Regions from separate parts of the Pseudogracilibacillus sp. ICA-222130 genome, predicted to be linked through region 1. Evidence: a T-box and tRNA genes for the amino acid it is inferred to sense, from the RefSeq annotation. Region 1 holds a T-box; the other holds one or more tRNA genes.
The links. The T-box of region 1 lies ahead of tyrS (tyrosine--tRNA ligase). A T-box ahead of a tRNA ligase gene usually reads a tRNA of that ligase, here a tRNA-Tyr.

Region 1 (5,080 bases):
AAAAAATCCAACGAGCTATTTTGGAATCGTTCGGCATTACGAGTGCGATTGGAATTGGTAACAACAAATTTCTCGCAAAAGTCGTACTGGATTTACATGCTAAAAAATCACCAACTGGTATTGCTTCTTGCACGTATGAAGAAGTACAAGAAAAATTATGGCCTGCAAAGGTCGAAAAAATTTGGGGAATTGGATCAAAATTAAAAAAACGACTGTATCATCTTGGCATTACAACTCTTGGTCAAATTGCTCAATCATCCTTACCGACATTAAAAAAACATTTTGGCATTATGGGAGAGCAATTATATTGGCATGCATGGGGAATTGATATAAGTCCTGTTTTTGGGGATTTCATTAAAACTAAACAAGATAGTTATGGACATGGTATTTCTTTATTGCGTAATTACACGAAGGAAGAAACGCTCGTCTGTATGTTGGAACTTTGTGAGGAAGCATGTCGCCGTGCCCGCACAGATCGTATGGCGGGAAGGACGATTCATCTTGGAATAGGATATGACCAAATGACAAATGGTGGCTTTTATCGCTCCAAAACAATCGCTTCCCCAACGAATATTACATTAGAAATGTATCAAGTTTGTGTGCAACTTTTCGAACATTTTTACGATGGGCATAGTTATATTCGTCGTGTTTCAGTGACCTTAACAAATTTAGTTTTGGATATGGAAACACAATTAGATTTATTTTATGAACGATCAAAACAAAAAGATATTGGATATGTGATGGATAATATTCGTGCAAAATATGGATCCACCGCTATCTTACGTGCATCTAGCTACACAAATGCTGGTATTACATTAGAACGTAGTAAAAAAATTGGCGGACATTGGGCGTAATCTTTGCGCCCTTTTTTTTATATACATTACCTTTATTTAAATAGAGGATTTACAGAAGTTCCTGCAATTTGATGGGGATGCTTGTAACTTCGGTGGGCATTCTTGCAACTCCGCATCATATTCTTGCAACTTCGCACGGCATTCTTGCAACTTCGCACAGGATTCTTGCAACTTCGCATCGCATTCTTGCAACTTCGTACGGTATTCTTGCAACTTCACATCATATTCTTGCAACTCCGCACGGCATTCTTGCAACTTCACAACGTATTCTTGCAACTTCACATCATATTCTTGCAACTTCGCACAACCTCTCCCCACCACACACGAAAAAACGGTACTAAGAAGCGCCCTCCACTAGTACCGTTTTATCCTATGCTATTTCTTATTGAAAGTGAACGAGGAAATATTTTTTTCGACCGCGTCGGATGATAGTAAACGTATCTTCTAAACGATCTGCACTCGTCACAGTATGATCTAAATTTTGATTTCTATCTCCATTTACATAAATTGCCCCATTTGTAATGTCCTCACGTGCTTGACGTTTCGATGGTGAAATTTTTGCTGCTACTAATAAATCGATTAACCCGATATCCGATTTTTCTGCTACATATGTCGGTACATCTTTGAACCCTTGTTCAATTTCATGTTTCGTTAACTGTTTTACATCCCCGCTAAATAATGCTTCAGAAATTTTAATTGCTTGATCTAATGCTTCCTTTCCGTGAACGAATGTCGTCATCTCTTCTGCTAAACGCTTTTGAGCAACACGCGCACCCGGATCTGCTTCTGTCGCCTTTTCGATTTCTTCTATCTCTTCACGGCTTAAGAATGTGAAATAATTAATGAATTTAATAACGTCTCGGTCATCTGTATTGTACCAGAACTGGTAAAACTCATACGGGCTCGTTTTTTCAGGGTCTAACCAAATAGCACCACCAGCTGTTTTACCGAATTTCGTGCCGTCAGCTTTCGTAATTAATGGAACCGTTAAACCAAATACGTCTGCTACCTCTCCATCTTCTCGCGTACGGCGAATATACTCCATTCCAGCCGTAATGTTTCCCCACTGGTCACTTCCACCAATTTGTAAGGAACACCCTTCTTCTTCGTACAGTTTCATGTAGTCATATGACTGCATTAACATATAACTGAACTCCGTGTAAGAAATACCGTGTTCAATTCGAGAAGCTACCGCATCTTTTGCTAACATGTAGTTTACGGTAAAATGTTTTCCAACATCTCGTAAAAATTCAATAAATGTTAAATTAGATAACCAATCATGGTTATTACGTGCTACCGCAGCATTGTCTCCTTCATCAAAATTTAACATGGTCGCTAATTGATTACGTAAACTATTTGCGAAATAATGTACTGTTTCTGTCGTATTTAAGGATCTTTCTTCATTACGACCACTTGGATCCCCAATCATTCCAGTTCCTCCACCAATTAATGCAATTGGACGGTGACCAGCAAGTTGGAATCTTTTTAATAACGTAACCGGGAGCAAATGACCGATATGCAAACTATCTGCAGTCGGGTCAAACCCGCAATATAATGTCACTTGATTTTCCTCTAAATGTTTTTTTAAACCTGCCTCATCTGTCGTTTGTTGTACAAGCCCTCTTGCTTGTAAATCTTGTAAAATGTCCACCATCATTCACACTCCATAAATAAATTAAAATAAAAAAGCCCCATCCCAAAAAAGGGACGAAGCTTGTTGTTCGCGGTACCACCCTTGTTATACATAAATTACTTAGATTCATGTATCACTTGGCGTTCGTATCGGTGACTTCACCGTCTTCTGACAAGAATGCTCCTGACTGTAATTCGTCCAATCAAATATGACTAACTTCCACCAACCGTTAGCTCTCTATACAGTGATTTCATCGACTACTTCGGCCATTCATTGCAAATTTATATGTAATTGATTAATATTGTAACAACATATATAAATAAATAGCAAGCCATAAGCATGCAATTTCCCTGAAAAAATTACAAAGTCTACCGCAAATATCCGAAAATGTATGATATAATAAGAAGTTGAATTTAGGAGGTAACATACATGAACTTTAAAAATATAACCGATAAAGTAAAAGATTGGTGGCAAAAAGGATCCATCCAAAGAACATCCCGTATTACATATGATGTCGTTTGGAATGTTATTCTTTTCTTTATCATCGTCGGTGTCATGGGTGTTTTCTTCGCTGGAGGAGTTGGTGCAGGTTATTTTGCCTCGCTCGTAAAAGACGAACCAATCCGGTCTTATGAAGAAATGGAAAAGAAAATCTATAATTATGAAGAAACATCCAAAGTGTATTTTGCCGATAATAAATTAATTGGTGATATCCGCTCTGACTTACACCGGGAAGAAGTAAAGCTTGAAAATGTAGCTGAAACATTGACGAATGCTGTGATCGCAACAGAGGATGAATTGTTTTATGACCATAATGGTGTTGTACCTAAAGCAATCGTCCGTGCAATATTCCAAGAGGTATCCAATTCAGATACGAAAACTGGTGGTAGTACACTAACACAGCAAATTATCAAAAACCAAATTTTAACGAATGAAGTATCATTTGACCGAAAAGCGAAGGAAATTTTACTCGCCATGCGTTTAGAAAATTTCTTTGAAAAGGAACAAATATTAGAAGCTTATTTAAATATTATTCCATACGGTCGAAATGCTTCAGGGGATAATATTGCTGGTATTCAAACCGCTGCAAAAGGAGTCTTCGGTGTAAAAGCAGAAGAATTATCCTTACCACAGGCAGCATTTTTAGCTGGTATTCCGAAAAACCCTTATGCTTATACACCATTTAAACAAAACGGAGATATAAAAGATAAGGACGGATTAAAGCTAGGATTAAACAGAATGAAAACTGTTTTAAGTCGAATGAAGCATGCAGGCTTTATTACAGACGAGGAGTATAAGAAAGCAATTGATTATGATATTACGAAGGATTTTACGAAGAAGGCGCCATCTTCTATTGAAAAATATCCAGCCGTCGTTTTAGAAATTGAAAAACGTGCAAAAACAATCATTATGGAAATGTTAGCGGAAGAAGATGGATATACATTAGAAGAAATAGAAGAAAGCGATGAATTAAAAGAACAATATGATATGTTAGCTGACCGCGCCTTACGAATGAATGGATATGAAATTCATTCCACCATTGATAAAGATGTATTTGACGCGATGCAAAAAGTAGCAAAAGAATATCCATATTACGGTCCAGACCGAACCGTGCCAAAAACTGGTGAAGTAGAACAAGTAGAAACCGGTGCTGAAATTATTGAAAACAAGACTGGTAGAGTACTAGGATTTGTACCAGGTCGTAACTTTAAAGCCGGTGAAAAAGAAGTAAACTATGCGACCGGATATGGAACGACTGGACGTCCTGCAGGTAGTACGTTTAAACCTGTCGCTGTATTCGGACCAGCAATGGAGTTAGGTGCTGCGCAGCCGGGTACAGTGATTGCCGATATCCCTGGACACCAAGGATATGCACCAAACAACTATGGTGGCGCATATAATGGACTTGTGACCGCTCGTGAAGCTGTCACATACTCCTATAACGTATCAACCATTGAAGTGTACAAAAGTATTTTAGGGCAAAACCCAGCAGATAAATTTTTAAAGAAAATGAACATTCCGTTAACGGAAGAATTAGAACAAGACCCTTCTATCGGTCTTGGATCGAATAACGTGACAGTAGAACAAAATACGAATGCTTTTACAACATTCAGTAATGGTGGAAAGTTCGTCGAAGCATATATGATTGAAAAAATTGTCGACTCAGATGGTAATACCATTTATGAACACGAGCCAGAACCTGTAAAAGTTTTCTCTAAACAAACCGCATATTTAATGATTGATATTATGCGTGACGTTGTAAGTCAAGGTACAGGAGCTTATGTCCCTAGTCGCCTCAAACATGGTGGGGTCGACTGGGCAGGTAAATCTGGTACGTCACAAGATTATCATGATGCTTGGTTTATTGGAACAAACCCTAACGTTACGATGGGTGTTTGGTTAGGATATAATACCCCTAGTTCGATTTATAATTGTTCCGATTGTGGAGGATTAAGTTATAGTCAACGAACACAACAATTATGGGTCAACTTAATAAACGCAGTTTCAGATGTAAAGCCTGAATTAATGGCCCCTTCCAAAAAACATGAACAACCGGAAGGCATTGTAAGTAGCAGCTTCTGTGCAACATCTG
Region 2 (5,080 bases), on a different contig from region 1:
TTTGTTTTATACAGACAAATAGGAAACCGGGCAGACGATTTCCTTCATTATTATTCGATATGTTCATTTTTAAGGACGAAAGGCCAAACAGCTTGTGCCCCAAATTGTTTTAGCTTTTCACTTAATTGTTTTGAATGTAATTCATTTTGTGCCAAGGCAATCATACAACCACCTTTTCCAGCCCCAGTCAATTTTGCACCAAGTGCTCCTTCTTTTCGAGCAAACTTGATTAACCTTTCTAAACTTTCATTACTTACGCCTAATAATTCTAATTCATGTTGTGCCTCGTTTAATAAATAACCGAGGACCTTTTTACTAGACTTTTCTAATGCTTCACGAACTTGATACGTTATTTCACCAATACGTTCCACAGCCCCATACATTTTTTCAGGCGCTGTTTTCAAAAGTTCCTTTACATTTGCTACAGACGATTTTGTATCTGCCATCATTCCTGTATCTGCAACAACGAAATAAAACGTCCCTTTTGGCTCAATATAATCAATGGATGCTCCCTTTTGATACCAAACAGGGCTCGATGATGTAATGGTAATGGAATCAATTCCACTCGGCGCTCCATGTGCGTACGTTTCAGCAATATTTGCTAATTTTAATAGTTGTTCATTTGTATAGGACGTATTTGTATAATGAAACAATGACCTTATAATGGCAATGGCAACAGAGGCACTAGAACCTAATCCTTTCCCAGGAGGTATCGTAGAGTGTATTTGAATCAGTAAATTTTCTGCCGGAACCTGTAAACAAATTAATGTTTCCTTTATCGTTTGTACAATGCCCGATAAAGGCTTTGGCGCTTCATCTAAAAGGCCGTTATACAATTCACTCTCCAAACGAATTGGTCCTTCTATTTCCTGTACACTCGATTCGACCTTAATTAAAGGAAATGGCAAAGCAATCGCTGGTTGCCCATGAACAACAGCATGCTCGCCTACTAATATTAATTTACTACTTGCTACTCCAATAGCTCTATTTTCTGACATAAGTATCATTTCCACATTCATTTTTTATACTCTTCCAGTAGTTGCTCTGCATAGCCAACTCGTATTTCTTTCGCTTCTACTAACTTTTCTGCAATAACATCTACTAATTCCCCAGTAGCACCTGCAGCAACCGCTACCGAACGAGAATGAAGACGCATATGTCCTTTTTGAATACCATCTGTCGCAAGAGCTTTAATAGCCCCTAAGTTTTGGGCTAGTCCAACCGTTACGATAATACGTGCAAGTTCTTCGGCAGATTCCACACGTAAAATATCGTAAACTACTTGTGCCATTGGATGTACTCGACTCGCACCACCGACAATTCCTAATGACATAGGTAATTCAAGTTCTCCAACTAGATTGCCCTTTTCATCTACAGACCACTTTGTCATCGAACTATATTGACCATCTCTTGCGGCATATGCATGTGCCCCAGCTTCAATGGCACGCCAATCATTCCCCGTCGCAATGACAACAGGGTCAATCCCATTCATAATCCCTTTATTATGTGTGACCGCACGATACGGATCAGACGCCGCAAATTCATACGCTAATATGATACCATCACGTACTTCTTCTCCTGTAAACCCGTCTGTTTCTAACAGATGCGGTGGAATAACACATGTCGCTTTTGCTAAACATTGATCAGCAAAATTCGATAAAATTCGTAAATATACTTTCCCTTCCGTTAAATGCTCCACAACAGGTGCAAGTGATTCTGCCATTGTATTAATGATGTTTGCTCCCATTGCATCACACGTATTTACGTAAATATGAACTACAAGCATTTTCGTATATTTTGAACCATCTTCATTAATAATACGAACATCTAAATCAACCGCTCCACCACCACGAGCAACTAAGCTAGGATACGCATCATTCGCTGCATTAATAAGCATTTCTTTTTGATCTAATACGGCTTGTTTCGCTTTTTCAAAATCCGGACTGCCGACGACCTGAATCTGCCCTATCATAATTCGATCTGTCGCTTCTGTTTTAAATCCACCAGCCTCACGTACAATTTTCGCAATATAACTAGCTGAAGCGATAATCGATGGTTCTTCCACTGCCATTGGGATGACATAATCTTTCCCATCAATTAAAAAGTTCAACCCTAATCCTAAAGGTAACGAAAAGGTTCCAATAACATTTTCGATCATTTTGTCTGCAATATTTTCCGGCAAATTTACCCTATCATTCAACTGTGATTTCGCTGCATCATCTAGTTGAAATATTGTACTAATATGTTCTTTTCGTTCCTCTACAGTCATTTTGTAAAAACCAGGAATTCTAGAAGAAATATTCATTTCATTCACCCTTAACTAAAAATTATGTTCATTTTTCTTCATTTATTATTTTCCGAACAAATCCTGCATTTCATTATATCAAAACTACTTATAAATTTCCTATATATCTTGCTTTTTCTTCAAAAAATACGATACATTTTCATAAGATTCATTGAAATAAGTCCTCAAAACAAAAATAAACAAGGTAAGTTTAAAAACCTCCCTTGTTTATTTTATCTATATTTATAACTTATAATTGTCATAATTGGCTGGGCTACTAGGATTCGAACCTAGGAATGACGGAACCAAAATCCGTTGCCTTACCGCTTGGCTATAGCCCAATATCCATGGTGGAGGGGGGCAGATTCGAACTGCCGAACCCGATGGGAGCGGATTTACAGTCCGCCGCGTTTAGCCACTTCGCTACCCCTCCAATATTTTTTTCATTAGAAAAATGCCGGCCAGAGGACTTGAACCCCCAACCTACTGATTACAAGTCAGTTGCTCTACCAATTGAGCTAGGCCGGCATGATGGTGACCCCTACGGGACTCGAACCCGTGTTACCGCCGTGAAAGGGCGGTGTCTTAACCGCTTGACCAAGGGGCCTTACTTATGTATATGTTGCATCGCCTTTTTGACAGTCAACATTTTTTATTATAGAGAACATTTCTATTTTTGTAAAGTATTTTACCTATCTTTTTGATGAAAAATTTTTAACTTAACTTTTTCCATGATAAAAACTCGTGAAATTACTTGGACAATCATATAGTAGTATATATTAGATTAATCGTCAAATAAATTGAATATTTTCCTGAAAACTTTCCTTTCCACTTCTGTTCATATATTTTTTATCTTTTACATTGTGTTCCCCTCCTTCTATTAAGTATAATATAGAAAGTACATATTTCGATGGAGGTGCCTATATGTCAGGCTTATTAAATGGAAAGAACATTGTTGTAATGGGAGTTGCAAACCAACGAAGCATCGCATGGGGAATTGCAAAATCCTTACATCGGGAAGGCGCAAATTTAATTTTTACCAATAGACAAGAACGATCTAAGAAAAAATTAGAAAAATTATTAGAAGAAAATAACATACAACCAGCTTTGCTTGTAACATGTGATGTTGCAAGTGATGAAAGTATTGGACAAGCTTTTGATGAAATTGGAGAAAAAATTGGTGTAATCCATGGTGTTATTCACTCTGTTGCGTTTGCAAACTCGGAAGAATTAAAAGGTGAATATGCAAACACAACTCGAGATGGATTTATACTTGCACAAGAAATTAGTGCGTATTCTTTAGTAACTGTAACAAATGCGGCACGTAAATATATGACAGAAGGTGGCAGTATTGTTACACAATCATACTTAGGTTCAGAGCGAGTTGTGAAAAATTATAATGTAATGGGAGTTGCGAAAGCTTCATTAGAAGCAAGTGTCCGTTACTTAGCGGAAGATGTAGGTAAAAACAACATCCGTGTTAATGCTATTTCAGCTGGCCCGATTCGTACATTATCAGCTAAAGGGGTTTCCGGTTTAAATGAGATCCACTCTGTTATTGAAGAGAGAGCTCCTTTACGTAGAAATGTTGACCAAGAGGAAGTAGGAGATGCAACAATGTTCTTAGTAAGTGATTTATCAAGAGGAATTACCGGCGAAGTTATCCATGTAGATTCTGGATATCATATTATGGGATTATAGTGAACAAAGGGGTAAACATTTTCGTTTACCCCTTTTCTATTATGCTTCGTATAAATATCCCGCATGACGTAATGCATGAATCGCCACTTCCAATTTTTCTTCTGTGTCTGCTTCTAGTGTATGTAAATGAATCCCATCAGTTAAAACAGATAAAAGAGTCGACTGTTCTTCCTGTAACGCTTCGATAAATCGTTTCACATCAAATCTACTTTCAATTTGCAAACTACCTGTCATTTCACCATAAATCGGATGTTCGACTATCACATTTAACACTTTCACACCATTATCTACTATAATGTTTAGTTCGTCTGCTGTATCTTCTGGGCGATGTTGACAAGCAACCACTTTTTTAAATGTTTCCTGTTCATTTTCCTGTAAATACATATACCCTCGGTTCGTTGCAATAATTGGTTCATCCGCTGTTCTTAATAAGGCAATATCTGTAACGATCACTTGCCTACTTACATTCGTCATTTCAGCTAATTGTCTACCTGTATAAGCCTTTTTCGTCCTTTTCAATTGATTTACGATAAATGTACGTCTTTTTTCACCAGACATCTTTTCTGACATTTGTATCACCTCAGTATCTTTTATTATACATGAAAATAACCAGATCGAAGAATGTTATTAACATGTGCATCCAATTTAGTTTGTTTCATATAAGTAAAAAAAGAGTCTATCATGATATACACCTAAACAGATAAATAATAAATGTAACTCTGTCCGTTCGGTACATCATTTAGACTCTTTTTCCTCTTCTATTTTTTAGGTTTTAAATCAGTTAATGAATCAATTTCCATATAGCTAGGTACAGCTAAACCTATTTTAGCTCCTGTTAAATTCGGACCTAAATCTTCAAATTCTCCTTCATACTGTTCATACAACTCTCCATGTGTTTGGCTAACCCAAGGAGATAAAGAAGCGTCAGATTCTCCTGTAGCAATAGCTTCAAATAAAACAGCAGGATCTACGGGCGTTAGTTCCACATCATATCCAAAGTCCGTTAATACCTTTTTAGCTACATTTCCTGAGAACAATGCATCGTCCCAAGGCGTTGTAACTAATTCAAACGACTCTCCTGATACTTCATCCAAT

Region 2: it has a tRNA-Tyr gene. The T-box ahead of tyrS (tyrosine--tRNA ligase) is inferred to sense a tRNA for this amino acid. The anticodon was not compared.

What each region holds. Positions count from the first base shown of each region.
Region 1 is NZ_JBBKBG010000017.1:20,478-25,557, reverse strand. It holds gene WKT09_RS08280 (DNA polymerase IV) at 1-854, shown strand, start outside; gene WKT09_RS08275 (hypothetical protein) at 891-1,151, opposite strand; gene tyrS (tyrosine--tRNA ligase) at 1,237-2,505, opposite strand; T-box leader at 2,555-2,770, opposite strand; gene WKT09_RS08265 (transglycosylase domain-containing protein) at 2,917-5,080, shown strand, end outside.
Region 2 is NZ_JBBKBG010000014.1:28,138-33,217, forward strand. It holds gene mvk (mevalonate kinase) at 51-998, opposite strand; gene WKT09_RS07525 (hydroxymethylglutaryl-CoA reductase, degradative) at 1,016-2,305, opposite strand; tRNA gene WKT09_RS07530 (tRNA-Gln) at 2,551-2,625, opposite strand; tRNA gene WKT09_RS07535 (tRNA-Tyr) at 2,633-2,717, opposite strand; tRNA gene WKT09_RS07540 (tRNA-Thr) at 2,740-2,812, opposite strand; tRNA gene WKT09_RS07545 (tRNA-Glu) at 2,817-2,891, opposite strand; gene fabI (enoyl-ACP reductase FabI) at 3,209-3,985, shown strand; gene WKT09_RS07555 (transcription repressor NadR) at 4,025-4,555, opposite strand; gene WKT09_RS07560 (glycine betaine ABC transporter substrate-binding protein) at 4,744-5,080, opposite strand, start outside.